DNA from 3 places in the Pseudarthrobacter sp. MDT1-22 genome. Region 3 is predicted to be linked to each of the others. Evidence: riboswitches for the same ligand, from Rfam matches in the RefSeq annotation. Region 3 holds a riboswitch; each other region holds the start of a gene.
The links. Region 3 has a riboswitch for cyclic di-AMP ahead of ACX80M_RS16915 (aggregation-promoting factor C-terminal-like domain-containing protein). Riboswitches for the same ligand answer to the same signal wherever they lie in the genome.

Region 1 (9,767 bases), on a different contig from region 3:
AGTCGCGGAAGTTGATCCCCACGGCAGCCAGCGAGTTGGTGACCAGCATGGTGCAGTCCTGGCTGACGCCGAGCTGTGCATAGGCTGCGGACAGGATGGCCTGGCCCTTGCCGCTGGCGGAGACCGGCGCCTTCGGAGCGGCCGGAGTTGCCGACGCTACCGTGAGGGTGGCCGCGGCCTTGGCCGGAGCCGGAGCCGGAGCTTCAACAACAGGGGCGGGAGCCTCAATGGGAGCCGGCGTGGTGGTCACTGCGGGCTTCTCGTAGGAGATGGCAATGGTGGAAGCAGCCGAAATGATGGCCGGGGCGGAAACCTCAGCCTCAAGGTTCGAAGCGGACGCAGCTTCACGCTGGACGCCGGTGTCAGCCGCGTTCGCAGCGATACCACTGGTCAGGACAAGGCCGGAAGCAGCAGCGATAACCGCAGCCTGACGGCCCATGCCGCCGGCGTTGTCGCCGACAGCCTTGGCAATGACAGCCAGCGAGTTGGTCTTGGCGACCTCGGCGCGGTGCCGTGCAACAGTTGCACGTGTAGTCATTAATTTTCTCTCTTTCGTTTTCCTCAGGACCGCGTAGGCAGCCTAAGGGCTTTGGACGCGCCGGCATCTTGGGGGTACGCCGGCACGCCCCGAACGGGGATTTAGCGAAGAGTTTCTCGCGAAGAAACGGTTCCGGCAGCCAAGCTGCAGCAACTACTGGGCTGCAGCAACTACTGGACTGCAGGAACTACGGGGCCATTGTGAAGAACGCGGAGGAGCCTGTTGATGCCACGGAGTGGAGCAGCGTGCCCTGTGACGGGTTCAGTGCGCTGATCATCATGCCGTTGCCGACGTAAATGCCAACGTGGGCGCCGCCATTCTGCATGACCAGGTCACCGGTGGCCGGTGTGGCGGTGGGCCGCATGGCCGTCCAGGCATTGGTGCGGGGAATGCTGATGCCAGCCTGGGCGTAGACCCATTGCGTGAAGCCTGAGCAGTCCCAGCCATTGGGAGTGGTGCCGCCCCAGAGGTAGGGGTTGCCGATACCGGTGTAGGCAAGTGCTGCCAGACCCGAAGCGGCAGCGGAGGAGACAGTGTCAGCGAGCTTGGAGGCCGCGGCCTCGGTTGCGGCAGCACCCTGAGCCCCGGCTTCGGAGGCCGTGGACTGCGCACGGACCGTCTCAACCTTCGGCGCCGGCGTCGTCTTGATGACGGGGCGTTCGAAGGAAACGGTAGCCGTGGGCGCGGCAGTTACGGCAAGTGCCGTCTGCGCAGAACCGGACTCGGTGGAGGCGGAAACGCCGGCGGTGGTGTCCGCGGCGTTGGCCGGAAGCCCCATGCTCAGGATCAGACCTGATGCAGCTGCGATAACAGCAGCCTGGCGACCTACGGTCCCGGCATTGGCACTGACGGCCTTGGACACGGAGCCCAAGGGGTTAGTGCGAACCGGTTGTGCGCGGTGACGCGCAGAAGTATGGCGTGAAGACACGAAGGTAGCCTCTCCCAATGCCTGCGAGGTGAGCTGTCGGATTCGGATGGGAGTCACCCGGCCGCGCTGCTTCACAGTGGAAGCTTTGCGACTTAACCCCAAGGCCTTCAGAATCGAAGACCAAAATTGGTTCCCCCGCCCCTGCCAGACGATGTCATGCGAACGGACCTTGAGCGGTGGCAGAGCTAGGCAATCCACTCAAGAACGTCAACTTCGGAAAAGTTGACGCGCTTTAGACGTTACAGGAGTTCCGAGCCAATGTCACATTCAGGTCACGGCACGTCACTGCGATTCGAGAGTTGGCCATCATTTGGTCAGAGCCAGCCCGTGGGGTCAACGACTTCGCCATTGACCTGGACCTCGAAGTGGAGGTGGCAGCCCGTGGACGCGCCCGTGGTGCCGCTCAGGGCAACCACATCGCCGCGGCTGACCGTCTGGCCTACCTTGACGCTGCCGGAGGAGAGGTGGTTGTAGGTGGTTTCAAGGCCATTGCCGTGATCCACCACAACGCGGTTCCCGCCGCCGTACTGGTGCCAGCCGGCGAAGGTCACGGTGCCGCTGGCGGCAGCCAGGACAGAGGTTCCGCACTGTGCCACGAAGTCCTGGCCACGGTGGAAATCGCCGGAGCCGCCGGTAATGGGGCTGACCCGGAATCCGAACGGAGAGACTGTAACCAGCTGGGCTAGCGGCGAGCCGAGGCTTCCGGCAGAGGCCGCACGGGTAATGGATCCCGCGGACTGTGCGCTCAGCAGCTGCTTCAGTTTGCCGTCGGGATCACCCTGGGTAACCACGGACGAGCGGCTGAAATCAATTTGGGCGGCGGCTTCGGCGGTAACTTCGGGCTGCGGAGCAGCGGAAACGGCCGATGCGGCCTGGCCGGGTGCCGGAGTGGCCATCACGGGGCCGGTCACAGGAACCGTCACGGTAAGTGCTAGGCCTGTTGCTGCCAAGGCGATGCCGGCCTTCTGGCCGAGGCCACTGGCGGCGGCGAAATCCGTCATCTGCCGGAAGGGTCCCCGGCGGCGGCGGGCGTCCCGCTGTGGGTCGCGGGGCCTCTCCGCGGTGAAATCCTCGGCCACTCTGGGCGCCGAGGCGGGACCCACCGCGCGACGGCGGCCCCTGGAGTATTGCGTGGTCAAGAATGTTCCTCTCTGGATAGCCTGCGAAGTTAGCTGTCGGATTCGGGTCAGAGAGTTCAAAGACCCGGTCCGCCGTGACAAGCACTTGGCGCAGAGATATCCCGTGAGGATCCTTCGCTGGAAGAGGCTTGCTGCTGACGGACTTCACCCCAAGGCAGTCTTACGACTGCCGGTTGTGGTTCCCCCGCCTCTGCCAGTTGGTGACTGATGCACCTGATCCGCTGGCAGAGCTCGGCTCCGGATCAGGTAACGCTTTTGTATCGACGCTGAGTTACAACTATAGGTGATTAACTTGGACAGTAACAATTCCGTTATCTTTGCGGAACCTGGGTCACTGCGCTATGGCGCGGCCCCACACGGCGGACCGCCGTCCCGTCAGCGGACGGAAACGAAGACGTGGGATGCCACTTCCGGGGGCAGCTCGAGCGCCCCTTCGATTCCCGGAACCCGCACGGAAATGTACTCCCCCACGCGCTCCAAGGACACCGAGGCACCGGGCCTGATCCCGCCTTCGTCCAGCTGGACCAGCAGCTCAGGTTCCACCTGGATGGGTTCAGCCAGCCGGCTGACCGTCACGTTCGACGCCGGCCCGTAGCCCTGCATCGCATCAAGGAGATTAATCACACCGGCGTCGGGCAGCGCAGGCGCGGGTCCGCCCAGGGCAGCCAGTCCGGGGATGGGGTTGCCGTATGGAGACTCGGTGGGGTGGTTAAGTAACTCGTAGATGCGCTGCTCAACGCGTTCACTCATCACGTGTTCCCAGCGGCACGCTTCATCGTGGACATAGGCCCAGTCCAGGCCAATCACATCCGCCAGGAGCCGTTCCGCGAGCCTGTGCTTGCGCATCACTTCCGTAGCGCGTTTCCGCCCGGCTTCCGTGAGCTCCAGGTGGCGGTCTCCGGAGACCACGACCAGTCCGTCCCGTTCCATTCGGCCGATGGTTTGGGACACCGTGGGTCCGGAATGCCGCAGCCGTTCGGCGATGCGTGCGCGAAGAGCAACGATGTTCTCTTCTTCAAGCTCCAAAATGGTCCGAAGATACATCTCCGTAGTATCGATCAGATCCGTCATCCAGCTCAGCTCCTCGAGCGCAGTACCTTGCGTTGTCCCACCGTATCGCGTCCCGCTCAGCGGCGAGGTCCGCTAAAAAGCTTAGCCTATTTTGAATTTGTCTGGATAATGCCCGGGCGGGGACAAACGGTCTCATTGGCCGGACTATGACGGCCCCGGTTCCCCGCCCAATCGAGGGTTCAGGCAGAATAAAAGAGGTCCTTATGCAGTCACCGCCGACTACCGGCCACCCCACCGCCCGGACGTGAGCCACGTCCATGCCGAAATTGGAGCCCCCGTGAGCGAAACCAGCATCACTATTCCCGCCGACCTCCTGCCAAAGGATGGACGGTTCGGCGCAGGACCCTCCAAGGTCAGGCCGGAGCAGCTCGAAGCGCTCTCAGCGGCGTCCAAGACCATCCTGGGCACCTCCCACCGCCAGGCTCCGGTCAAGAACCTCGTGGGCTCCGTCCGTGAAGGCCTCAGCCAGTTCTTCCGCGCCCCCGAAGGCTACGAAGTGGTCCTCGGCGTCGGCGGCTCCACCGCTTTCTGGGACGTCGCCAGCTTCGGCCTGGCGGAAAAGAAGGCCCAGCACCTGTCCTTCGGCGAGTTCGGCTCCAAATTCGCCTCAGCCACCAACAAGGCCCCGTTCCTGGACGCCTCCTCCATCATCAAGTCCGAGCCCGGCACGCGCCCGGTATCGGCCGCCGAGGCTGGCGTGGATGTCTATGCCTGGCCGCAGAACGAAACCTCCACGGGTGTCGCGGCTCCGGTCAAGCGCGTCGCGGGCGCCGACGCCGGTTCCCTGGTCCTGGTGGACGCCACCTCCGCAGCCGGGGGCCTGGACGTGGACGTCTCCGAGGCCGATGTCTACTACTTCGCCCCGCAGAAAAACTTCGCGTCCGACGGCGGCCTGTGGCTGGGGCTCTTCTCCCCCGCCGCGCTGGAACGCGCCGCCCGGGTCAAGGCCAGTGGTCGCTGGATCCCCGATTTCCTGGACCTCCAGACCGCCATTGACAACTCCAAGCTGAACCAGACGTACAACACGCCGTCGCTCTCCACCCTGGTGACCCTCGACGCGCAGGTGCAGTGGCTGAACGCCAACGGCGGCCTGGACTTCGCGTCCGCCCGCACCGCTGACTCCGCCGGCCGGATCTACTCCTGGGCCGAGGCCTCCGAGTACGCCACGCCGTTCGTGGCCAAGGCGGAGGACCGTTCCAACGTCATCGCCACCATCGACTTCGACGACTCGATCGACGCCGCCGCGATCGCCAAGGTGCTCCGCGCCAACGGGGTCGTGGACACCGAGCCGTACCGCAAGCTGGGCCGCAACCAGCTCCGGATCGCCACGTTTGTTGCCATCGAGCCGGCTGACGTCTCCGCGCTGCTGGCAAGCATCGACTATGTGGTGGGCGAGCTGCGCAAGTAGCGCACCCGCGCGAACGGACACTTGGGGCCCAGGAACCAGGGCCCCAAGTGTCCGTTCGCGCTGTCTTGTGGTGACGCCGGTTGTCAGCGTCCGACGGCGTCGTCCGGGTTTTCGTCCCGGGCGGCGCCGTTTGCGTTGTCCCCCGGTTGTTGGACGCCCAGATGGGAGACGACGCCGAAGTACCGGAGGCCGCAGGCCCGCCGGTTGAAGGTGAGCCGGAGCCGCTGGGCGCGGATGATCCAGATCATTCCGATCACGGCGGCGATGATCCCGGAGGCGGCCGCGACGGAAAGCGACCACCGGGGGCCGGCGACGTTGGCCACCCATCCCACCAACGGGGCGCCGATGGGTGTGCCGCCCATAAAGATGGCCATATACAGGGCCATGACCCTGCCCCGCATCACGGGATCGGTGGTGGTCTGGACGTAGCCGTTGGCACTGGTCATCATGGTGATTGCGAACAGGCCCACCGGCACCAGCGCCAACCCGAACCAGAAGTAGTCCGGGGCAAGCGCGGCCAGTCCCGAGGTCACCCCAAAGGCGGCCGCGGCGCCGAAGATCATCCGCAAGCGGGGCTTGCCGCGGCCGGCGGAGAGCAGCGCGCCTGCCACGGAACCGATGGCCATAATGGAATTCATGAGCCCGAACGCGCTGGCGTCCAGCCCGAATTCCGTGCCCACCATCGCGGCGATAAACAGCACGAAGTTAAGGCCGAGTGTTCCCACAATGAACACGGCCACCAGGACCACCACGATGTCCGGCCGGAACCGCACATAGCGCAGCCCCTCCCGGATTCGGCCCTTACCCGGAGCCGCCCGGGGAAGGTGGCGCAGTGACGCGGCGGGGATCTTCCACAGGCTCAGAAGCATGGCCAGGAACGTGAAGGTGTTGATCACGAACACCCAGCCGGGACCTACCGCTACGGTGAGGACGCCGGCCACGGCGGGCCCGATCATCCGGGCGACATTGAACGAGGCGCTGTTCAGGGCCACGGCGTTGGGCAGGTAGTCGTCCCGCACCAGTTCAGAAACAAAGGTCTGCCGCACCGGGGCATCGAGGGCGGAGACCATGCCCAGCAGCAGGGCGAAGCCGTAGACGTGCCACAGCTGGCCGGCGCCGAGCACCACGAGGATGCCCAGGCCGGTGCTCAGGAGGGCCATCATTGACTGGGTGATGATGAGCAGCTGCCGGCGGCTGTACCGGTCCGCCACGAGGCCGGCGACCGGCGCCAGGAAGAGCTGCGGCCCCAGCTGCAGCGCCATGGTGATGCCCATGGCCCCGGCGTCGTGATCGGTGAGGTGGTCAAACACCAGCCAGTCCTGGGCCGTCCGCTGCATCCAGGTTCCGATGTTGGAAACCAGCGCGCCGAGGAACCAGATCCGGTAGTTGAGGATGTGCAGGGATTTGAAGGTGGACATCAGTGCCGGCCTTCTTGGTTCTCAACCCTGCGCATTGGCAACTGCTTAGTCAGCCTCGCCGGCGGGGTCGTCGCCTTCGTCGACTTCGGAGTCTTCGTCCCGGTCCTCGGACCCGGGAGTCTCAGCCTCGGCGTGCGAAGTGTCCGGCTCCGCAGCGGAAGCCTCGGCAGCGCGCGGTTCCTCTTCCTCTGCGGCCTGTGCGTCCTCGGGGCGGACGCGCTCGGCCCACGGCACCCATTCCGGGGAGAGGATGGAGTCCTCCGACGGCAGGAGGCCAAGCTCGCTGACCGTGACCACCTTGGAGCGGGAGTTCCTGGTCAGGACCGCGTACCACTGCCAGCCGTGGTAGCCGGCCATTCTTGATTCGAAGAGGTGGGTGACCAGGCGGTCGCCCTCACTTTTGGCAGCCAGGTGCGCACCGATGTCCGACGCCGCCGCGATGCCTTCGATGGCGGTTCGCGCCTCGCCAACGGCAGCGGCGAGGAAGGCATCCGGCTTTCCGGTACGCCACACGGGCACGCCGGCGCGGCGCTTGGCCTCGGCTTTGGCGCCTACTTTCTCCGCTGTTGTGGTGTCCCGCTGTTCAGCTTCCGCGTTCATGGCCAAGACCTAAACGTCCAGCTCGTCGGCAACCTTACGCAGGGCAGCCGCGATGGCTTTGCCCTTGTTGCCTTCCGGGTACTTGCCCGCGGACAGGGTTCCGGAGAGGTTATCCAGCACGCTGACCAGGTCCTGGACCAGCGGCGCGAGGTCCCGGGCGCTGGGCCGCTTGGCCTTGGCGATGGACGGCGTCTTGTCCAGGACGCGCAGGCCCAGGGCCTGTGCACCCTTGCGGCCGTCGGCAACGCCGAACTCAACCCGGGTGCCGGCCTTCAGTTCCGTGATGCCTTCGGGGAGCGATGATTTGGGCAGGAAGACTTCCTGGCCGTCCTCGCCTGCGAGGAATCCGAAACCTTTTTCCTTGTCATACCACTTGACCTTGCCGGTAGGCACGTAATCAACCTTCTTCGTTCTGACGTCTTCTGACACGGCCGGCAGTCACCGCATCCGCACTGATGTGCGGGTTCAGGGTATGACAGCGACGGACCGTGTTGGTCTGTTCTTCAAGGTTATCCTGCCGGGGGCCGGAATCCTGCTTTCACGCACCCTTCGTCCTGCCGCCTGCCTGCGGCTGTGTGCCCGCCGCTCACGGCCGCCTGTGGCGCCACCACCGGCCGCCCGGCTGTTAGCGTTGCCTGCATGACACCCTCGCGATACCGGCGCCCACTGATGATCTGCGCAGCGGTTGTTGCCATGCTTTCCCTCGTGGCGGTGGGAGCCGTCATGGCACTGGCCTTCGCAGGCTCCGCTGCTCCGGCCTGGGTCACTGCCACTGCCCTGTACGGGTTGCCTGTGGCGTTCCTGCTGATGCTTTTCCTGGTGCTGGACAGCGTGGCGGGCCGGCGCCGGGCAGGAAAGTCCGGCGGGCGGTAACGTTGGACTGATGTCCCTTATTCGCGCCCTCAGCAAAGAACTGGAAGCACGCAGCGATGACTCGTTGCGGGCGCTCTTTGCAGCGCGGCCGGACCTTATGTCCCCCGCCGTTCCTGACTTTTCCGCCCTGGCCGCGCGGGCAAGTGCGCGGGTCAGCGTCCAGCGCGCGCTCGAGCGGCTTAACAGGCCACAGATGCAGGTGCTGGAAACGCTGCATCTCTGTACCAACACGGACACCGAACACAGCGCCTCGGCGGCGGGCGTCCGGAAACTCATTGCAGGGTCCACGGTGGCGGCGCTGGAACGCATCCTGGCCTCGCTCCAGGAACTGGCTTTGGTGCACCGGGCAGAGCCGCCGCATGGAACGGCGGTTTCGGGCCACCGCCAGCGCTACTACCTGCCGGTGGGAAGCCTCAAGGACGTGGTGGGAATCTATCCTGCGGGGCTGGGGCGCAGCTACACCGAGCTGGTCAGGCTCCAGCCCGCGTTTGCCCAGCGGGCAGTCCAGCTCGTTGCCGAGCTGCGCCGCAGCGGCGTCTCCATCCAGAACGCCACCACCCCCATGGAGGCAGCCCTCGCGCTGCAGCATTGGACATCCTCGCCCGAGGCACTCGGCGAGGCTTTGGCCGGAGCCCCGGAACGCACGACGGCGTTGCTCGCCAAATTCCGCAACTGGGCCATGGGTGCCGTCCCCCAGGCGCAACGGAAAGCGTCGGTCTCGAACCAGGGCGCCGACGTCGGGCCCGTTGACTGGCTCCTGGCCCGGGGCCTGCTGGTCCCCTTGGACGCCGCGCACGTGGAATTGCCGCATAGCGTGGGATTGTCGCTGCGTGGCGGCGCCATCATCAATGACTTCTCCCTGTCCCCACCGGTTCCGGAGCTGGGCAGCACCACCGCTGCGCTTCGCCGGAACGCGGCGCTGGGCGCCATCGCCGAAACCCTGCGGCTGGTGGGTGACCTCCTCCACGCCGTCCGCGAACAGCCGCTGGCCACACTGCGCAGCGGCGGCGTTGGTGTACGGGAAATGAAGCGGCTTGCCGAGACGCTTCGCATCGACCAGCACCGGGCGGGCCTGCTGCTGGAGGTCAGCGCCCTCGCCGGCCTGTTGCGCCTTGATGTGGACTCGTCCTCGTGGGTGCAGCCCCCGCAGCTGGAGTGGCTGGCCCTCCCCCGCCAGGAGCAGTGGCTGTGGCTGGTCAATGCCTGGCTCGCGAGCGAGCGTGTGCCTTCACTGGTGGGTCAGCCCGCCAACGGCCCCGGCGGCGTTCCCGCCGCACACCGTGCCCTGGCCGGGAACACCGTTAATGCCCTTTCGGCAGAGGCGCAGCGGCCGGACGCCCCCGTGGTCAGGAAGCGGATCCTGGAAATCCTGGAGGAACTCACCCAGGAGGCTGCCGCTGCGGACGGCACGGCACCGGTCCTGGATGCTGCGGCCGTCCTCCAGCGGGCTGAATGGACGCAGCCGCGGATGGCCCGCCGGTTCAGTTCCCTGATCAGGGGTGTGCTCGCGGAAGCGGAGCTGCTCGGACTGATCGGCTCCGGTGCGTTGAGCCAGCTGGGCAGCGCCATTGCCGAAGACAACCCGGACGAAGCCTTGGGCATCCTGGGCGAGCATCTGCCTGCGGCACTGAACCACGTCCTGCTTCAGGCGGACCTGACCGCAGTTGCCCCGGGCTACCTGGCTCCGAAGCTGGCCGAAAAGCTACTGGTGATGGCCGACGCCGAGGGGCACGGACCCGCCACGATCTACCGGTTCTCCCCCAACTCGGTCCGGCGGGCGCTGGACGCCGGG
Region 2 (9,767 bases), on a different contig from region 3:
CTGGTCCGACTGCACAGCGAGTGCCTCACCGGCGACGTGTTCGGCAGCGAGCGCTGCGACTGCGGACCCCAGCTGCGCGAGGCAGTCGAGGAGATTGCCGCCGTCGGGGGCTTCCTGCTGTACCTCCGGCAGGAAGGGCGTGGCATCGGCCTGTACTCCAAGCTCGACGCCTATGCCCTGCAGGACACCGGCCTGGATACCTACGAAGCCAACGTTGCCCTGGGTCGCGGCGAGGACGAGCGGGACTACAGCGCCGCCGCCCAGATGCTCGGAGCGCTTGGCGCCGGCCGGATCCGCCTCCTCACCAACAACCCGGACAAAGTAGGGCAGCTGACGGCCCTCGGCGTTGACGTCTCGGAGCAGGTCCCCACCGGCGTGCACCTCTCGGAGGCGAACCACCGCTACCTGGCCGCGAAGCGCAGCCATACAGCGCACACCATTGAGCTTCCCGAAGAGGTGCTCCCGGCCGTGATGCCGACCGCGGCGGCTGTGGCAGTTCCGACGCACGACGAGCTGCTAGCCCGGGTGGATGCCCTCGTTCCCCGGCTGCGGGAACGCGCATCTGAAACCGAGGAGATCCGCCGTATTCCGGAAGCCACCATGGCTGAACTGAAGGCGGCGGGCGTATTTCAGATGCTCGCGCCTAAGGCCGTGGGCGGCTTCGGCATGGGGCTGGAAACCTACGTGGAGGTGGTCCGCCACCTCGCCCAGGGATGTGTCTCCACGGCGTGGAGCGTCGGGCACCTGGTGGAACATGTCTGGATGCTGGCCCGCTGGCCGCAGGAAGCCCAGGATGAAGTCTTCGCCAACGGGCCGGCGCCCTTGGCTGCCGCCACCGGCGCCCCTCCAGGTAAAGCAGAGAAGGTTCCCGGCGGGTTCATTATCTCGGGCCGCTGGAGCTTCGCCTCCGGTGTCATGCATTCTGAGTGGGCGCTCCTGGCTGTGCAGCACGGCGAGATCCGCCTACAGTGCCTGGTCCCGGTGTCCGATCTTGACCTCCTGGACGTCTGGCACACGGCCGGCCTGCGGGGGACAGGAAGCAACGATCTCCGGACGGAGAATCTCTTTGTCCCAGCGCACCGCGCTCTGGAGTGGAACCTCCTGGCCGCCGCGGACAACCCCGGCAGCCGCATCCATCCGGATCCGAACATCCACATCCCCATGGCCACGTTCCTGAACATGGTTGCCCCGGCAGCTGCTTTGGGGGCCGCTGAGCACGCCATCGAGGTGTTCCGGGACCTGATGATGGTGCGCAAGGTCAAGCAGACAACGCAGGCGCGGCAGGCGGATTCGCCGCTCGCGCAGGCCCGGTTCTCGCAGGCCTTCGGGCAGGTGGCGACTGCGCGGCTGCACTGGCAGGAAGCTGTCCGGGTGGTGGCCGCTTCCTACGGCCGGCGGCCGGTCGCTTTCACGGATGAGGAGCGGGCACAGTACCGGCTTTCCCTCGGTCTCAGTGGCGCGGCATCCGCCGAGGCTGTCCGCCTCATCCTGACGGGCTCCGGAGGGAGTGTTCACCGGCTGACGCACCCACTCCAGCGGATCCAACGCGATGTCAATGTACTGCTCAACCACGCCTCCCTGACCATGGATCCGATCCTGGAACAGGCAGGCCGCGGACTCCTGGACCTCGGGTTTTCCATCCCGGCGGAGCAGTTCTGACCGGGCGCATGGGACCCTTGCAGGACCGCCGGCTTCGGAGAAGGATATGACCCTCACTCGAGGAGGCCAACCATGGTCCAGCTTGGAAAGTTTGAACGGTACCTGATCGAGGAATTCTTCGACGACTACCGCGCCGGCGCAATGACGCACCGCACCTTCACCCGCCGGGTCGCATTCATCATGGGAAGCATGGCGGCGGCATCGGGCGCGATGCTGCTCGTCGGATGCACACCCGAGGAAGTCCCACGCAGCACGGACCCCATGCCTACACCCACGCCGTCATCGTCGACGGCGGGCACCGGCACCGCTTCTGCCGGTGCTGTTCCGGGGGCCAAAAGTCCGCTCTCCGTCCCGGAGGGCGCCGCGGGGCTGACGACGGCGACCGTGCGGTTCCCGGCCGAAAGAACCGAGATCAGTGGGTACCTCGCCCGGCCCGAATCCGGAGCAGCCGGCCCTGCGGTGCTGGTCTGCCACGAGAACCGCGGCCTGACCCCGCACATCCAGGACGTTGCCCGCCGCTTTGCCAAAGCCGGGTACACGGCGCTGGCCCTTGACCTGCTCAGCAGGGAAGGCGGCACCGCCAGCCTTGACTCCGACGCCGTGTCGGGTGCACTGACCAGCGCTGGCGCCCCACGCCATGTTGCTGACTTCGCGGCGGCCTTTGACTACCTTCAGGGCCAGGACTTCGTGGACTCCGGACGCATCGCCATGAACGGGTACTGTTTCGGCGGCGGCATTACCTGGCAGGCGGCAACCGAGCTGGCCGGGCTGAAGGCCACCGCGGCGTGCTATGGTCCGGCGCCGGACCTGAACAAGGTGCCGGCCATCAAGGCCGCGGTGTTCGGGGTTTATGCCGAACGCGACGCGCGGATCACCGGCGCGATGCCGGGCCTCCGCGATGCCCTGGACGCCACCACGGTGACGCACCAGCTCACCGTTTACCCCGGCGTGGACCATGCCTTCCACAACGACACCGGCGAGCGCTACAACGAAACCCAGGCCACGGCTGCCTGGAACGACACCCTCGCCTGGTTCGGACAGCACGTCTGAGGGGCGACGCCAGCACGGCTGATCTGAGTAGCGCTATCTGACGTTTTGAGCCTCCAGAACGACAGATAGCGCTACTCAGTTGGGAGGGCGGGGCACTCACCCGCGGCCGCGGGTAGTCTTGAAGGATGAGCACCGCAATCCCACTAACGCTCACCTTCGACGGGCGTTTCGCCCGCGAACTCGAGGAGCTGGCGGTTCCCTGGCAGGCGGAAGAAGCGCCAGACCCGCAGCTGCTGGTCCTGAACGAGCCGTTGGCCGGCGAACTGGGCCTGGACCCGTCCTCGCTGCGGACGCCCAAGGGGACCCGGTTGCTCATCGGCAACCAGATTCCTGACGGTGCCACACCGGTGGCCCAGGCCTATGCCGGCCACCAGTTCGGCGGCTACTCACCCCTGCTCGGCGACGGGCGGGCCCTCCTGCTGGGTGAGGTCACGGACATCCACGGGCAGCTTCGGGACATCCACCTCAAGGGCTCCGGCCGGACACCGTTCGCCCGCGCAGGTGACGGTCTCGCCGTCGTCGGTCCCATGCTGCGCGAGTACATCGTCAGCGAAGCCATGCACGCCATGGGCATCCCCACCACGAGGTCCCTCGCCGTGGTGGCCACGGGCCGGCCCGTCCGCCGCGAAACCATGCTGCCCGGCGCCGTGCTCACCCGGGTGGCCAGCAGCCACTTGCGCGTTGGCAGCTTCCAGTTCGCCCGCGTCAACGGCGAGACGGACCTTCTCCGCCGCCTGGCCGATCATGCCATCAGCCGCCATTACCCCGACGCGGCGCTCGCCGACAAGCCCTATCTCGCGTTCTTCGAGGCGGTCATAGCCGCGCAGGCGTCCCTGGTGGCGCACTGGATGCTGGTGGGCTTCGTCCATGGCGTGATGAACACCGACAACATGGCCATCTCCGGCGAGACCATCGACTACGGTCCCTGCGCGTTTATGGACGCCTTCAACCCCGGCGCGGTCTATAGCTCCATCGACGCGGACGGACGCTACGCCTACGCCAACCAGCAGGTCATTGCCGAGTGGAACCTCACCCGGCTCGCCGAAGCACTCCTGCCCCTGTTCCATGAAGACCAGGACCAGGCCGTGGCGCTCGCCGTTGAATCCCTCGGCGCCTTCCGCACGCTGTACAGCGCTGCCTGGTCAGCCGGCATGAAGTCCAAGCTTGGGCTGCGCCCGGACACGCACGACGACGTCGCGTCGCCCCTGGTGGACGGCGTGTTGGCGCTGCTCCAGGAAGGCCAGGTGGATTACACCTCCTTCTTCCGGAGCCTCGGCTCGGCGGCCCGCGGGACCCCGGAAACTGCGCGGTCCATGTTTGCGGACCCGGGCGTCTTCGACGCCTGGGCCGCACGGTGGCTGGCCCTGGCGCCGGACGCGGACCTGATGGACCGGGTCAACCCCGTCTACATCCCCAGGAACCACCTGGTTGAAGAGGCTCTGGACTCTGCTATCGCAGGCGACCTGGACCCATTCAACCGGTTGGTGGACGTCCTGGCCGATCCGTACACGCAGCGCCCCGGGCTGGAACGCTACGCCGGCCCCGCCCCTGAAGACTTCGGGAGCTACCGGACCTTCTGCGGGACCTGAGCGAACACCAGGGATGGACGACGGCGGCGCGCGGCCGGGTGCCGCCCGCCGCCGTCGAGCATGGTCGGATCACGCTACGCGGACGAAGGACGCTCCGGCGAGCCAGCTGAGGGAGTGGACTTCGGTTTTGTAACCGTCCACCCCGCCGCTGACTACCTGGCCGTTGCCGGCGTAGACGCCCACATGGCCGGCGTAGACGCCCACATGGCCGGCCGTGATGACCAGATCCCCTGCGGCCGGGGTGCCCACCACCGTGCCGTACTGGTAGAACTGGCCGGGAGCCAGGTCACCCACGCTCTTACCCACCGAGCGCAGCGCCTTCTCCACCATGGCGGTGCAGTCCTGCTGCACGCCGAGCTGTGAAGTGGCCGAAGCCAGGATGGCCGCGCCGAGCGAGCCGGCCGGAGCCTGGGCTGCCGGTGCGGACGTTGAGGCCAGCTGTATACCGGTGTTGGTGGCGGAGGACGGCGCCGCTGCGGCCTTCGCCGCCGGAGCCGGTGCGGCGCCCGGTGCCGTGTAGCCGGCGCCGGGGATCCGGATCTGGTCGCCGGGGTAGATGATGGTGGTCAGCGAGAGTCCATTGGCGGCAAGGACGTCGTTGAGCGGGACGCCGTTGGTGGCGGAAATCTGGCCCAGCGTGTCACCCGAAACGACGGTGTGAACGTTGGCCGCGGCCGGTGCCGGAGCAGCAGCGGCCTGAGCAGTGGCGGCTGGGGCCGCTACCGCCGCACTTGTTTGGACCTGGGCGTTGGCAGTCCCGGCATCATCCGGGCCGTGGACGCCGGCCTGAGCCGGGACGCCGATGCCGAACAGCAGGCCGGATGCAGCAACAGCCACCAGGGCCGGACGGCCAAACGTCAGGGCGTGTGCTTTGGCCGTTGACGACAGGCCGACAGGGACGGTAGAGCTGGCAGAAACCACACGATGGCGTGCGGAAGCGGAATTCTTGGACACGGTTGATCGCCTCTCCCATGCCTGCGGGGTGAGCCTCTCCCATGCCTGCGGGGTGAGCTGTCGGGTTCGGGTCGGAGATACCCGGCCGGTAGCGGCGCCGCACTGAACGGAGCGATACCGACTTAACCCCAAGGCTTCGCAAGAAGCCGTGGAAACGTGGTTCCCCCGTCCCTGCCAGCTGGAAAGCGACTGGATCCCGGTCAGCGGCAGGGCTCGGCATACTGGCGGGAATGGTCCGGCTTGAGCCGGGCCACCGTTTGACCATAACTTCTGCTCGGCGGCAATGTCACATTCCGGTAACGGAATGTAGGAGTGAAATTCACTCGTACATCAGCGCGAATTCTCTACTCCCTGGTAACGATGTTGCAGGTCAACCCCCGTAATCCGTATATGCCCGGTAAGCTCACCAACTATGTCCCGGATTGTTCAAAAAATGCGGCTGCCCGCCCTCGCCGGCATGCTGGCGGTCGCCCTGGTAGGGTCGGCTGCGCTGCTGCCCTCACATGCCGCCGACGACGCCCCGCCCGGCGGCTATCCCTCGTGGCAGGACGTGCAGAACGCCAAGCAAAGCGAGGCCGGCAAAGCGGCAGAGGTCACCAGGATCAACGGGCTGCTGGGCGGGCTTCAGGCCGAAGCGGAGGCGCTGGGCAATGCGGCCGTGACATCCGCCGCGGAGTACGCCCAGGCCGAAGCGGCGCTTCAGGCCGCCACTTCCACTGTGGATGCCCTGACCGCCCAGACGGCACGCGCCGCGGCCGAACTGGGACAGTACAAGAAGGAAATCGGTGCCCTGGCGGCGCAGTCGTATAAGACCGGTGGCACAAACATGGGTTTCTTCGTTGCTCTCGACGCCGTGCAGAACAACAGCATCCAAGGCCTGAATATCGTCCAGATCGTCAGCGACAAGACTGCAGCCCTGGTGAACAAATCCGCAGCCGCCGAACGCATTTCCCGCGCCCTGGCCGATCAGGAGCAGGCAGCCAGGGCCGAACGCGAGCGACTGTACGGCGAAGCCCGGACCAAGCTCGACGCCGCCCAGTCCGCCCAGCAGGCCATGTCCCGGCAGATCGCGGAGCAGCAGGAGCACGGCCAGGAACTGACCGCGCAGCTGGCCTCCCTCAAGGGCACCACCGCTGCGGTGGAGGGTGAGTTCCGGCAGGGCCAGGTGGCCTTGGCCGCGTACGAAACGGCGCAGGCCGCCAAACGGGCCACGGCCCAGGAACAGGCGCGCCAACAGGCGGAGGCGGCAGCCAAGGCAGCTGCACTCGCCGCCGCGCAGAAACCGGCTCCGGCCCCACCTGCTGTACCGGGAGTGCCCGCCCCGCCTCCAGTCCCGAGCCCGACGCCGGTCCCGCCGCCCGTCGTCGTCGTGCCTTCCGTGCCGGGCGGCGCTGTGAACGACCCCGCCGGCGCAAAAACCTACGCGGCCGGGCAGTTGGGCGCCTACGGCTGGGGCCAGGACCAGTTTCCGTGCCTGGCGTCGCTGTGGACCAAGGAGTCGAACTGGCTGACCACCGCCACCAACCCGTACTCGGGCGCATACGGCATCGCCCAGTCGCTGCCGGCCAGCAAGTATGCCAGCGCCGGCAGCGACTGGCTCACGAGCTACCGGACCCAGGTCAGTTGGGGCCTGTCCTATATCGCTGACCGCTACGGGTCACCGTGCAGCGCGTGGAACCATTCCGTGGCCAACAACTGGTACTGACCTGCCGGGGGAGGGCAGCCGGGTCACGTTCCCGGGGGCTTGGCGAATTCCGCGGCGCTGAAGAATTCAATGCCGACGAAGGCTTCGTCGCCGTCCACCCAGGCGTCATGCCCGGGTGGAATGGTGTACGAATCGCCGGCGCTGATGCTGATCCGGTTGCCACCGGTGGTCTCGACGTTGAGGGCACCGGAAACGCAGTATCCGACGTGGTTGTTCTGGCAGGACTCGGTCTGGACCACCGGCTTGATGCAGTCCGACCAGCGCCAGCCGGGACTGAACGTCAACCGGCCGACCGTGTAGTCGCCCAGGTTGACGACATCCACTTCGGTTTTCTCCGGCCGGCGCTTCTCATCCGGTGTGTTGTGGGACTTGACTGCCAGTTCTGTGACGATGTTTGTAGGCATGACACGCAGACTTTCTCTGTTGGTTTTGTGTCCGGCAGCTTTCTGTCCCTGGCTGCCAGACCACATCTGAGGCGCTTACGCTTGCCAGCATCCTCCCGCCGGCGGCGCTTGTCGAGACCCAAACCACTAGGCTTTTCCCATGCCCGATTTTGAACGGTTCCGGGTCCTGCTGGAAGAAGAGCGCGCCCGGAAACTCGAGCTGCTCCCCGCGCTCCGTGCGGACATCTCCTCGGCGAACGCCGCACGCCAGGATTCCAACGTGGATGACGAACACGACCCCGAGGGTTCCACCATTGCGTTCGAGCTGTCGCAGGCCTCGGCGCTCCTGAAGCAGAGCAGTGCGGGACTTGACCAGGTGGATGCGGCCCTGGCGCGGATTGCGGCGGGCACGTACGGAACGTGCGCCGTGTGCGGGGACCCCATCGCGGAGGGACGGCTCGAAGCCCGCCCGTCGACGCCGTTCTGCATCCTCCACGCGGCCACCGGGAGGGTGCTGTGAACGGGCGTGTGCAGGAGGCTGCCGGCTTCATCGATGCCACCCTGCAGAATGAGGGCGCCTGGTACCGGGCGGAAGGCGTGGAGTCCCGGGTGGGCGGGGCACTTGGGTCCTACGGATCGTCGGTGGGAGCCGTACGCGGCACCGTCCGCGACGCCGGCACGAAATTCAAGGATCTTGGCCACGACGAGGTGACCGCTTTGGCATCTCTCCTCTGGGGCCGGCCCGGTCCCGGCAGGCGGCCGGTCTATGAAAGGCGGCTCGCGGCCGTGGTGCTGCTGCAGTCCCGGGTTGCCCTCCTCCGCCACTCTGACCTGACCCGGCTGGAGGGCTTCATCAGAACCGCGCAGACCGGTGAGCTGGTGGACCCACTGATTGCCGACGTTGTGGTTCCGTTGCTGCAGGGACTGGGCGAAAGCGGCCGCCAGCGCGCCGACGTCGTCATCACCCGCTGGCACCAGGACCCCGACGATTCGCTTCGCCACGCTGCCCGGCTCATCGCGTCTCAGGGACCCGACCTGCAGCGCATTTCCGGGAACCGCGACGCGGAACGCGACTGACCCCTGTTCCCCGGTCCCCGTCAGTCGTACTCTGGGGCTTGGAGGTGATTGCCATGGAGGCAGCGCAGGGCGACAGGATTATCGTCCGGGGGAGGACCGTCGGATCTTCGGACCGGCACGGCGTGATCGTGGAAGTCCGTGGTCAGGAAGGTCATCCGCCCTACCTGGTCAGGTTCGACGACGGACACGAAACCGTTATGTACCCGGGCGGTGATTTCGCCGTCGAACGCGGTCACGCGGGACAGGCCGGCTGACGCGCCGCGGGCGGCCGCGCGTCCGGGCCACCGGGCACCTGTCAGACTGGTGGAATGGATCACTCCTTGGCTGCCACGTCCCCTGACGCGAACCTCACGATTCCACCGGCCCGGACCGGTCCGCGGGACCCCGGTGACGCCTGGGTGGAGGGCGGCGGCGGCAAGTTCTGGGGCAGGTTCGGTGCCGCGGGCGTGCTGGCTTATGACCCCGGCAAGGGCGTTCTCCTGCAGCACCGCGCGCTGTGGAGCCATAACGGTGGTACCTGGGGACTGCCCGGCGGAGCATTGCACCAGGGCGAGGACGCAGTCACCGGGGCCCTCCGCGAGGCGCACGAGGAAGCCGCGGTACCGGCCGCGGATGTGAGCGTCCTCTTCAAGTCTGTGCTGGACTTGGGCTACTGGTCCTACACCACCGTTGTAGTGCTGGTGACCGCGCCTTTTGAGCCCGTAATCAGCGATCCGGAAAGCCTCGAACTCCAGTGGGTTCGGTTGGACGAGGTGGACGCGAAGGAGCTCCATCCCGGTTTCGCAAAATCGTGGCCGGACCTGCGGACGCGCATGCTGGAAGGGCGAGATTAGGGTTGCCTAAGTGCGGTGCGCCATAATGGTGTTCCGACCCCCTGCTGCGCATGAGGAAGAACATGACCGCCCCGCTCTCCGTGTTGCTCACACAGTCCACCAGTGCGGCCCACGAAGAAGCTGAGTCGTCCCCGTTTATGGGCGACCTGCTCAAGGGCAGGATGGACGCGGCCGCCGTCGCTGCCCTCACTGCCCAGCTGGACAAGGACGGGACCGAGGAGGTGCTCGCGCACGCCGCCCACGCCTTCCGGCTCAACGGCGGCATCTTCGCGGACCTGCAGCTCGCCGTCGGGGCCCGACCGCAGCCTGCGGCCTGACCCCATGGACCAGTTCCGGGATCTGCCCTTCGGCGTGGCGGCAGCCAGCCTGTTCGCGATTGTTATGCTGCGCGTGAATGCGACGTACTGGATCGGCCGGGGAGCCGCAGCAGGCATGGAACACACGCGGTTCGCGTCGTCCTGGAACGGCCGGCGTGCCGTCCACGCGAAGGAGCTGGTCCGCCGGTGGGGACCACTCG
Region 3 (9,767 bases):
TGAACTTGGTCAGCCGGGCGTCCTGCCCGTCCAGCTCGGCCCAGGATTTTTCCGTTTCCAGCACCGTGAGGGCGCTGGTGGGGTAACGTGTGGCGGCGTCCATGTAGGCGTCGTGGTTTGAGTCCCGTGAGGCCAGGTGCATGGCGAGGTCCTGGACGCCAGGCATATGCGAGATGAGCATCAGCGTGGTGACGGTGTCAGGCACGTGGTTGACCACGGCGAGCATCCGCAGCGCAGAGGCGGCGTAGAGGCCGTCCTCAAGTTTCGGCGTCGGGGCCTTGTCCCCCAGTTCTGAGCACACCCAGGTGCAGGTCTGGCGGGTGCGGAGCGCACTGGAACACAGGATGAAGTCCGGGAGGATGCCGTGTTTGACCAGCCACTTGCCGGCAAGAGGCGCCTCGCGGTGCCCCCGTTCCTCAAGCGGGCGCTCATGATCCGCCACACCGCCGGGCCAGTCGGACTTGGCGTGCCGCATGATCACCAGGCGTTTGATGTGGTGGTCGCTCATCCCCCAAGCCTAGACCCGCAAGACCCACGGCGCCGCCCGTCACGCCCAGCACGCTGTTGGCCGCACCAACAGTCCCGGCCCGCGGAATGACGGGCCAGAGCCGCGGTCAGGACGCCAAAAGCATGCTCCCCGTGACACCCCGGCTGGGCCGCACCGCCGTCGAACCATAGCCGCGGAGGCCAACACTCGCGAGCACGGACGCACGAAAGCGGCATTTCGCGTAGTGCCGCATCGCCGGGGCCCACGCCGCCAGGGTTCCCTGGCCGAGCTTGCGAGGCGAGGGAGGCGGTGGGGAGGAACGAAGGAGGTGTCTAAGGCACGGCGAAATGCCGCTTTGGTGCGTCGCTGAAGGCCTAGATCGAGTATTCCGGAGCGGCCCAGACAATAACTTCGGGGTGCTCGTAGAAGCGGTAGCCCTGGCCGCGGACGGTACGGACGGTGTTGGCGAGGCGGCCCAGCTTGGAGCGGAGACGGCGGATGTGGACGTCGATGGTGCGTTCGTTGGGGACTTCCTCGGCGTTGCGCCACAGGCCCTCAAGCAGTTCATCGCGGCCAACCGTGCGGGTGCCGTTTTCCACCAGGTAGTTCAGGAGTTCGAATTCCTTGAAGGTCAGGTTCAGGGATTCGCCGTCAAGGTGGACTTCGCGGCGGGCGAGGTCGATCAGGACGCCGGACGGGCGCGGGTCCTGAGGCTGCTGCAGCCGGGCAGTCTCGGTGCGCTTCTGCGCGTTCACGGTGGGGTCACCAAAGGTGGAACGGACGACGTCGAGCGCGGAACCGGGGGTGCCGGCCGGGGCCACGGCCACGGCCGCGTAGCTTTCAGCACCAGTCACGAGTGACTGTGCGTAAGCGCGGATTTCCTGGGCAAGCTTGGCAATGGAGGTTCCGGCAGCCGCTGCGGTCTCCTCGTTGATGCCCATGTAGAGGACAAATCCGCGGGCCACGGTGTCATTGGCGACCGGGCGGACAGCGTTGGGTCCCGCGATAACCGGAGTGGGCGCGGTCAGCGGCGCGGCTTCGGCAGGCTGGACCGCGCGGAGCTGTCCGTAGGAACTGGGGTTGTAGCCCTGGGGTGCGTAGCCGGGAGCAGGAAAGCTGGCTCCGGGGGCAGCCGGGGCGAATGCCGGTCGGGCACCGAACCCCTGGCGGAGGCCGGAAGCCTGGCCGGCCTTGCCTGCGTTACGGACGGAGATGTGGACGTATCCAGATGCAACTGACATGAATGCTTACCTCAATGTGAATGGCCGTCATCGCGGCTCGAATGCTGGTTGTCCCCGCAATGAAATCTGGGGATGGCGCCCTACGCTGGGCTGGGGGCGAATGCCTAAGAACTTCGCGGGGTCTGAAGATCAGGCGTGCATTCGACAACAGCGCATGTCGGCAGCAGCGGATGTGCTGGGCCAATATTCTGCGGCTGCAGGTGCTGTTGAGTTCTTGTTCACAATTGAAAGTGTGCAACGTAACAATGAGAACTTGCAAGTAACAATGGGTGCAACGTTCCGCATACTGAGACAAAATGCAGATTTGTGTTACAGATCACCATTCTGATTTGGCGGCAAAATAGGAGTTGTTGTCCGCCAAGGGTGCGCAAATGGCCCTCTCCGGCGAACAATGTTCGCCCTTTCGCCATACCAAGACCTTGAAATTCACCGGCCAATGACTTGCCGAGATTCCCTGCTGGGTTTTGCCGCCTGTCCAGCGGAGAAGGCGGCCGCCTGCGGATGGTCGGCGTCCCGCCCGGCCACCCAGATCGCCCATCCAGCTCGCTAGGCTGGGATTCACAGCGTGCGCACAGGAACCCCATAGCGCGGGCTAACCGATTGATCGGAGAGTTGTCCCATGGCCACTTCGCACTCCATGACCAACAACCTTCCGCAACTGACCCACCCGGACGGCTCCCCCATCCGAGCCTTGGTGGTTGACGACGAGCCCAGCCTTTCCGAGCTCATGAGCATGGGGCTGCGCATGGTCGGCTGGCATGTTGCCGTGGCTTCGGATGGCCCGGAGGCCGTCAAGCTTGCCAAGGAGTTCCGCCCGGACGTCCTGGTGCTGGACGTGATGCTGCCAGGGTTCGACGGCGTTGAGTTGCTGGGCAGGATCCGTGCCTTCGCGCCCGAGGTACCTGCGCTTTTCCTGACTGCCAAGGACGCTGTCCAGGACAGGATCGTGGGCCTGGCGGCCGGCGGGGACGACTACGTGACCAAGCCGTTCAGCATGGAAGAGGTCCTGCTGCGGCTGCACCGCCTTGTCCAGCGCTCCGGCGTTGCCGCGATGGACACTGCCGAACTTGTGGTGGGCGATCTTGTCCTCAACATCGACACCCGCGAAGTGACCCGTGCGGGCGACGCCCTCCAGCTCACCGCCACCCAGTTCGAGCTGCTCCGGTACCTCATGGAGAACCCCAAACGCGTCATCAGCAAAGCCCAGATCCTGGACCGCGTCTGGAACTACGACTTCGGCGGCCAGGCCAACATTGTGGAGCTCTACATCTCCTACCTGCGCAAGAAAGTGGATGCAGTGCACCCGCCCATGATCCATACCGTGCGGGGCGCCGGCTACGTCATCAAGCCGGCTGAGTAGCAGCTCGATGTCCTCGCCGCGAGCAACCCCAGCGCCAGCCCGGAGCTGGCTGAAACCGGACACCTGGCATCTGCGCACGCGCCTGATCCTGTTGGCCATGGCCCTGCTGGTGGCCATCTGCGGCGCCGTGGGGCTGTTCAGTTACGCCTCCATGGATTCCTTTCTCACCGGGCAGCTGGATGAACAGCTGAGCCAGGCCGCCAAACGGTCGAACGATCCGGGCCGCCCGCCCCTGGGCGGATTCAACGGCAGGCCGGACCCGCTTGACTCCCGCGGGCAGAGTGTCGGAACGCTGAATGCGCGGATCCTGGACGGCCAGATCCCCAGTGGCGGTTTCCTGGACTCGGACACCACGCGTCTGGCCCTCGACGCCGAAGACAAGCAGACCCTGCTGGCGCTGACGCGGAACGGCCTTCCCGTGAACCGCTCGCTGTCCAACGGGGATTACCGGATTGTGGCCGTGGAAACCGGCTACGGCGATGTCCTTGTCACGGGCCTTCCGCTCGCTGCCAAGGAGAGTACTTTGGCATCGCTGGTCTGGACTTTTGTGTTCGTTTCCCTGGGCGGCCTGGCGCTGATCGGACTGGCAGGAACTGTGCTGATCCGGCGCACCATGAAGCCGCTGGAGCAGCTTTCCGAGGTTGCAACCCGTGTGGCCAGGCTGCCGCTGGACGCGGGCGAGGTGGCACTCGCGGTGCGCGTCCCGCCGTCGAACTCCAATCCCGGAACCGAAGTGGGCAGCGTAGGGCACGCCCTCAATCTCATGCTGGACAACGTCGCCAGCGCACTCGAGGCGCGGCAGCGGAGCGAGACCAAGGTGCGGCAGTTCGTAGCCGATGCTTCCCATGAGCTGCGCACGCCGCTGACTGCCATCCGCGGGTACACGGAGCTGATGCGGATGACCGAGAGCTTCACGCCGGACGGCCGGAAATCCCTGGCCCGGGTCCAAAGCCAGTCCGAACGCATGACCACCCTGGTGGAGGATCTGCTCCTGCTCGCCCGGCTCGATGAGGGCCAGCCCCTGAAGCTCAGCGAAGTTGACCTCACACAACTCGTGATCGAAACCGTCAGTGACGAGAAGGTCATCGCCCCGGACCACCACTGGCGCCTTGAACTGCCTGACCAGCCGCTCGCCGTCACGGGTGATGCGTCCCAACTGCGTCAGGTGCTTGTCAACCTGCTATCCAATGCGCGCAAGCACACGCCGCCGGGGACCACCGTGGTCACCGCTGTCACGAAGTCTGCCAATGGCGACGCAGCGGTGACGGTAACGGACGACGGCGGGGGCATCCCTGCGGAACTCGTTGACCACGTTTTCTCCCGGTTTGCCCGCGCAGACGCGGCGCGCAAGGGTACAGCGCCGGCCTCGGGCGCCGGGGCCTCCGAAGGCACTAGTGGCTTGGGCCTGTCCATTGTCCAGTCGATCATGGAGGCCCACGGCGGTAGCGTGGAGGTGACATCGCGGGCCGGACGGACCGAGTTCGCGTTACTCTTCCCTACCGGCGCGCTCGCGCGACCCACTGACGCCCGGGCCCAGCAAGGCGACACACCGTCGTCGTGATTCCTGTTACCAAAATGTGACTTAAGCGTCCAGCTCCTGTAGCGTCGATGACGTGTGGTTCCCGTTGGGCCGCATATCCGGATGACGCCAAGCTCTGCCGCTTCCCGGATTCCGTTTTCAGAGGCAGAGGCGGGGGACCCACCGTCCCGGGCACCAAGTGCCCTTTGGGGTTAAGCCAACACGTGATTGTGCCGTGTGGCCGGATGCCCTCATCCGAACCCGACAGCTAACTCCGCAGGTGTGAGAGGCGATCCATCATGTCTGAATTCAAGGTACAAACGCGCCCGCAGGGCGACACAAAGTCCGACAGCCACCGCAAGCAGTCCCGCTTCGGTGCAGCTATGTCCCCACTGTCCAAGGCGGCCCGGATTCCCTCCGTGGGCCAGCGCGTCGCGGTGTTCGCGACGGCATGCGCCCTGCTGGTCGGCGTCAGCGCCGCAGCACACGCTTCCGAGTCTGCGTCGCTTGCGGCCAGCGCGGACCAGGCCGCCGAAGAAGCCAGCGCCCAGTCGAAGCTGAGCTTCGAGGCAGCCGAGATCCAGCCCCCGGCCTCCCCGGAAGCTGCGCCGGCCGAGATCAACGTCGCGCCCCAGGCCGCCGAACCGGCACCTGCCCCGGCCCCGGAGCCCGCTCCGGCCCCGGCTCCGGAACCTGCACCCACGCCCGTTGTGGCCGTCAACGACCCCGCAGGAGCGCAGGCCTACGCTGCTGGCCAGCTGGCGACGTACGGCTGGTCCGCTGACCAGATGCAGTGCCTGCAGACGCTGTGGACCAAGGAATCCGAATGGACCACCACGGCCACCAACGCCAGCAGCGGCGCGTACGGCATCGTCCAGTCATTGCCGGCTGAGAAGATGGCGAGCGCCGGCGCGGACTACGTCACCAACTACCGCACGCAGATCAACTGGGGCCTGAACTACATCCAGGAGCGCTACCAGTCACCGTGCGGCGCGCTGAACTTCCACCTGTCGCACAACTGGTACTAGGCCGACTGAGCCTCGCCGGCAGCCGCGGCGCTGAGCTGCGCCGGCGGATTACGAAGGTGATCCGCCGGCGTCAAAGCCGGAAAGAAATGAGTTGCCGTCCCGCGGCGTCCGTTTCCACGGAGGCGGTTACGGCGCGGTAATCCGCGATATTCAGCACGCCTGCCGGCAATTCGCCCGCATTCGGACCCACGGCCACCGTCCGGATACCCGCAGCAACGCCTGCCGCGATTCCGGCGGGCGCATCCTCGAACACCACGGCGTCCTCCGGTTCCACGCCCAGCAGCCCGGCGGCCATCAGATAGCCCTCCGGGTGCGGCTTGCCCCGTGTGACCAGGTCCGCCGTCACGGCCGTGGCCGGCATGTCCAGCCCGGCAGCGTCCATGCGGATGTCCGCCAGGGTCCTGTCCGCTGAAGTCACCAGCGCCACTGCCTGAGCCGGGAGGCTGCGAAGCAGGTCGGCAGCCCCCGGCAACGCGACGATACCGGCCGTCCGCACCCGTTCCATCGCACCCAGTTCCTCGGTGAGGGCCGCGACGTCCGCTCCCCCCGGCGCGAACCGGCGTACGGTATCGGCAGCCTGGACGCCGTGCGAAGTGCGCAGGATTTCGGCGACGTCCAGGCCGTACCGGGCCGCGAATTCTCCCCAGACCTCCTCCACTACTGCCGTGGAGTCCACCAGCGTGCCGTCCATATCGAAAAGGACGGCCCGGCAGGTCAGTGTTCGTGTGGCGGCAGGTGTGGGGATGTTCATGCTGCCTATTTTGCCCCAGGCGTCACCGGCTTAGGCGTCACGGCCCGGGATGTACTGCACCGCCCACTTGTTTCCGTCGGGATCCGCGAAGTAGACGAAGTGCCCCCAGCCCTGGATGTCTATGTCGCTGACCTCCACACCGTTGCCCTTGAGGTGGTCGTGGGCAGCCTGGATGTCGCTGACCACCATCTGCAGGCTTGGGGCCGTACCCGGAGGGGCGACATTGAGGCCCTCGCCAATACAAATGGAGCAGGCGGATCCCGGCGGGGTCAGCTGGACGAAGCGGATGCCATCCATGGGTCACTCGTCGAAATCCGGGTTGAATCCAACTTTGCTGACGTAGAAATCCTTGGCGCGGTCCACGTCGGATACGGGCACAAAAACGAGTTCAAGCTTCCAGTCCATGCGCCACAGGCTAACGGCGGCGGCAGAAAAGCGGAAGACCTGAAATCCGAAGCAGCCCCGAATTAGCCGGCGATGCCGTACAGGCGGTCGCCGGCGTCGCCGAGCCCGGGAACGATGTAGGACTTCTCGTCGAGCCGTTCGTCAATGGAGGCCAGCACGATGGTCACGTTGGCCTCGGCAAGTTCCTCTTCGAGCTTGGCCAGGCCTTCCGGCGCGGCCAGGAGGCAAATGCACGTGACGTCGGAGGCGCCGCGCTTGAACAGGAACTTGATGGCTTCGCGCAGGGTTCCGCCTGTGGCAAGCATCGGATCCAGCACAAAGATCTGCCGGTCCGTCAGGTCTTCCGGGAGCCGCTCCGCGTAGGTGATGATGTCCAGGGTTTCTTCGTCGCGGGCCATGCCCAGGAAACCCACTTCAGCAGTGGGGACCAGCTTGGTCATGCCCTCAAGCATGCCGAGCCCGGCGCGCAGGATGGGGACCACCAGAGGCGTGGGCTTGGTGAAAGCGGTGCCCACAGTGGTGCTGACCGGCGTCTCGATGGTGACCGGCTGGGTGCGGACCTCACGGGTGGCTTCGTAGGCCAGGAGGGTCACCAGCTCTTCCGTCAACTGCCGGAAGACCGGTGACGGAGTGTTCTTGTCCCGCAGGACGGTGAGCTTATGGGCGACCAGCGGGTGGTCCACAACGAGAGTGCGCATGCGTCAAAACTATCACCCGCGCGGAGGGCCTCCGGCCGGGAATCAGCTCGACGGATCCTCCCGCAGGGCGGGGTGTTCGAACGTGGGTGCCGGGCCCGCGTGCTCGCGTTTCCGCAGCACATGGAACAGCCGGTGCGCCAGGATCACGATGCCCACCCAGGCAAGGCCCAGGAACCAGCCGGCCATCACATCGGTCAGCCAGTGGTGGCCCAGGAACACCCGGCTCAGGCCCATCGCGATGATGAAGATCACCCCGGCGGTGATGGCTGTGATGCGCGCCCACAGCATTTCGAACTGGAGGCACATGACGTACACCAGGACACCGATCACCACCGTCGTATTCAGGGTGTGGCCGCTCGGGAAGGACGGCGAAGTCTCGTACGGAGGGACAGCTTCGGCGTGGTCCGGGCGGGTGCGGCCCACCAGCCGCTTGCCCACCGTGGTGGCCAGCGTGGAGACGGCCGCGGCGCCGCCCACCAGGACGATGGGCCGCCAGGTCCGGCTTAGGAACGTGAGCCAGGCTGTCAGGATGCTGGCCAGGATGGGCATGCCGATGCCCCCGCCGATGTTGGTGAAAGCCGTCACCCCGGCATCCAGTGCGGGGTTCCGAAGGCCCTGGGACAGCTCCAGCGCGGGCAGGTCCAGGGCGGCCAGTCCCTCTTCATCCACCACGTTGCTGTAGACCTCGGCACCCAGGAGCGCCATGGTGACCACCAAGGCGCCGCCCACCATCATGGTGAGCCACAGCGCGGCATATGGTTTGAACCATTGGCCCAGACGGTCCCTGAATGTGTCCACTATGCCTCCCGGCGTCCATGCTTTGCAGGCTGGATATCCTTCGAAACTATCATTGAGCCATGGTCGCCGCAGAAAAGATCCACCTCGAATGGATGGGTCTTGCCCTGAACGAAGCCCAGCGCGCGCTGGACACCGAGGATGTGCCCATCGGCGCCGTCGTGATAGGGCCCGACGGCGCCGTCCTGGGGTCTGGACGAAACCAGCGGGAAGACCTGGGAGACCCCACCGCCCACGCCGAGGTGATGGCCATCCGCCAGGCGGCGGACAGGTTGCGTGCCTTGTCCAAGCTCGACGGCGGCGCCGGGGACGGCTGGCGGCTGGCGGACTGCACGCTGGTGGTCACTCTGGAGCCGTGCGCCATGTGCGCCGGCGCGGTGGTCCTGGCCAGGATTCCCCGAGTGGTCTTCGGTGCCTGGGATGAGAAAGCCGGAGCGGCGGGCTCGGTATTCGATATCCTCCGCGACCGCCGGCTCAACCACTGGGTTGAGGTGTACGGCGGGGTCAGGGAAGAGGAGTGCGGTGCGGTTCTCAGGGACTTCTTCGCAGCGCACCGCAGCCGGCTGTAACGGGTCGTAGGGGGCTGCAATTTGTCTCGGGCCTGCTGTAGCGCTCTCACCTGCCTGCACGACTCTCAGCCTGCGGCATCCAGGGCGTCGATCCTGTCCTGGCGCGAGGCCGGCGAGTCCAGGCTGAACGAGCGGAAGTCCCCCAGTTCGTCCCGGATCCAGGCCTCTACCTCGGCGATGCGCCGGGATACTGCGGGTGTGGCCCCGTCAAAGAGCCAATAGACAATCCGTGATTTCCTGGGATCGTATTGCCACAGCCCGATGATCCGGCCGCGGTCGAAGATGGGATGGTCCGGCAGGTCAGCCTGCAACGCCAACGTGGACCCCAGGACCTGCTTTCCCTTGTCCTCCTCGGCAAACAGCTCCCCCGAGTTCCTGCGGAGCAGGACCAACGAATCCGTGCCGGCCAGCAGCTGAATCTGTTCCTCCGCCGGCGCCTCGAACGACGCAAGCCGCCCGACGTCGTCGGGCATCATCCACAGCACCTCACCGTTGGCGGTGGGAACCTCCACTGCCCCAGTGGCGGCCAACGCTGCCTTCGTGTGGGCCAGGGTGAACCCGGTGAACCATTGCGACTGCTTGACCGTGGCACCGCCAGTCCAGCCGAGATAGCGCTGCAGCAGGAGGCTGCGGGCGGCGTCGTCGTCCATGGCGGTGGGCGGCAAACCCCACAGTGTGTAGGCGTAGCGCTGCTGATCCAGCCGGCCGTTGGCGGGCACGCGCCGTATCCGGCCGTCCGCCTGGAGGAGGCCCAAGGCCGTGGGCAACGTGGTGGCGGCGCCCTTCTTTTTGCCCTCCTCACCGAGGTTCCGGACCGAATCGCCCAGGAGATCCTTGAGCTGTTTGGGGTCCAGCGGGTTGCCGGCCTCGGCGAGGGCGTGGAGGATCTCCTCCTCCAGCAGCGTGATCTCGCC

Region 1: linked by a shared signal. The riboswitch ahead of ACX80M_RS13670 (M23 family metallopeptidase) and the one ahead of ACX80M_RS16915 (aggregation-promoting factor C-terminal-like domain-containing protein) in region 3 are both predicted to bind cyclic di-AMP.
Region 2: linked by a shared signal. The riboswitch ahead of ACX80M_RS07965 (C40 family peptidase) and the one ahead of ACX80M_RS16915 (aggregation-promoting factor C-terminal-like domain-containing protein) in region 3 are both predicted to bind cyclic di-AMP.

Annotation. Positions count from the first base shown of each region.
Region 1 is NZ_JBTNDK010000016.1:64,670-74,436, reverse strand. It holds gene ACX80M_RS13680 (C40 family peptidase) at 1-538, opposite strand, end outside; gene ACX80M_RS13675 (C40 family peptidase) at 726-1,400, opposite strand; cyclic di-AMP (ydaO/yuaA leader) riboswitch at 1,471-1,633, opposite strand; gene ACX80M_RS13670 (M23 family metallopeptidase) at 1,781-2,605, opposite strand; cyclic di-AMP (ydaO/yuaA leader) riboswitch at 2,609-2,827, opposite strand; gene ACX80M_RS13665 (metal-dependent transcriptional regulator) at 2,981-3,676, opposite strand; gene serC (phosphoserine transaminase) at 3,954-5,084, shown strand; gene ACX80M_RS13655 (MFS transporter) at 5,168-6,502, opposite strand; gene ACX80M_RS13650 (DUF3027 domain-containing protein) at 6,548-7,102, opposite strand; gene ACX80M_RS13645 (cold-shock protein) at 7,112-7,495, opposite strand; gene ACX80M_RS13640 (hypothetical protein) at 7,742-7,975, shown strand; gene ACX80M_RS13635 (helicase-associated domain-containing protein) at 7,986-9,767, shown strand, end outside.
Region 2 is NZ_JBTNDK010000007.1:110,271-120,037, forward strand. It holds gene ribA (GTP cyclohydrolase II RibA) at 1-1,659, shown strand, start outside; gene ACX80M_RS07955 (dienelactone hydrolase family protein) at 1,732-2,709, shown strand; gene ACX80M_RS07960 (protein adenylyltransferase SelO) at 2,835-4,298, shown strand; gene ACX80M_RS07965 (C40 family peptidase) at 4,368-5,252, opposite strand; cyclic di-AMP (ydaO/yuaA leader) riboswitch at 5,282-5,450, opposite strand; gene ACX80M_RS07970 (aggregation-promoting factor C-terminal-like domain-containing protein) at 5,665-6,957, shown strand; gene ACX80M_RS07975 (cupin domain-containing protein) at 6,981-7,361, opposite strand; gene ACX80M_RS07980 (TraR/DksA family transcriptional regulator) at 7,501-7,860, shown strand; gene ACX80M_RS07985 (DNA alkylation repair protein) at 7,857-8,417, shown strand; gene ACX80M_RS07990 (DUF1918 domain-containing protein) at 8,471-8,671, shown strand; gene ACX80M_RS07995 (NUDIX domain-containing protein) at 8,726-9,250, shown strand; gene ACX80M_RS08000 (biliverdin-producing heme oxygenase) at 9,313-9,567, shown strand; gene ACX80M_RS08005 (DedA family protein) at 9,572-9,767, shown strand, end outside.
Region 3 is NZ_JBTNDK010000025.1:4,515-14,281, reverse strand. It holds gene ACX80M_RS16935 (SixA phosphatase family protein) at 1-508, opposite strand, end outside; gene ACX80M_RS16940 (LysR family transcriptional regulator) at 1-3, shown strand, start outside; gene ACX80M_RS16930 (winged helix-turn-helix domain-containing protein) at 862-1,728, opposite strand; gene ACX80M_RS16925 (response regulator transcription factor) at 2,348-3,088, shown strand; gene ACX80M_RS16920 (sensor histidine kinase) at 3,096-4,649, shown strand; cyclic di-AMP (ydaO/yuaA leader) riboswitch at 4,749-4,901, shown strand; gene ACX80M_RS16915 (aggregation-promoting factor C-terminal-like domain-containing protein) at 4,907-5,635, shown strand; gene ACX80M_RS16910 (HAD-IA family hydrolase) at 5,706-6,386, opposite strand; partial or broken gene ACX80M_RS16905 (VOC family protein) at 6,417-6,791, opposite strand; gene upp (uracil phosphoribosyltransferase) at 6,854-7,489, opposite strand; gene ACX80M_RS16895 (phosphatase PAP2 family protein) at 7,532-8,224, opposite strand; gene tadA (tRNA adenosine(34) deaminase TadA) at 8,347-8,853, shown strand; gene ACX80M_RS16885 (DNA glycosylase AlkZ-like family protein) at 8,919-9,767, opposite strand, start outside.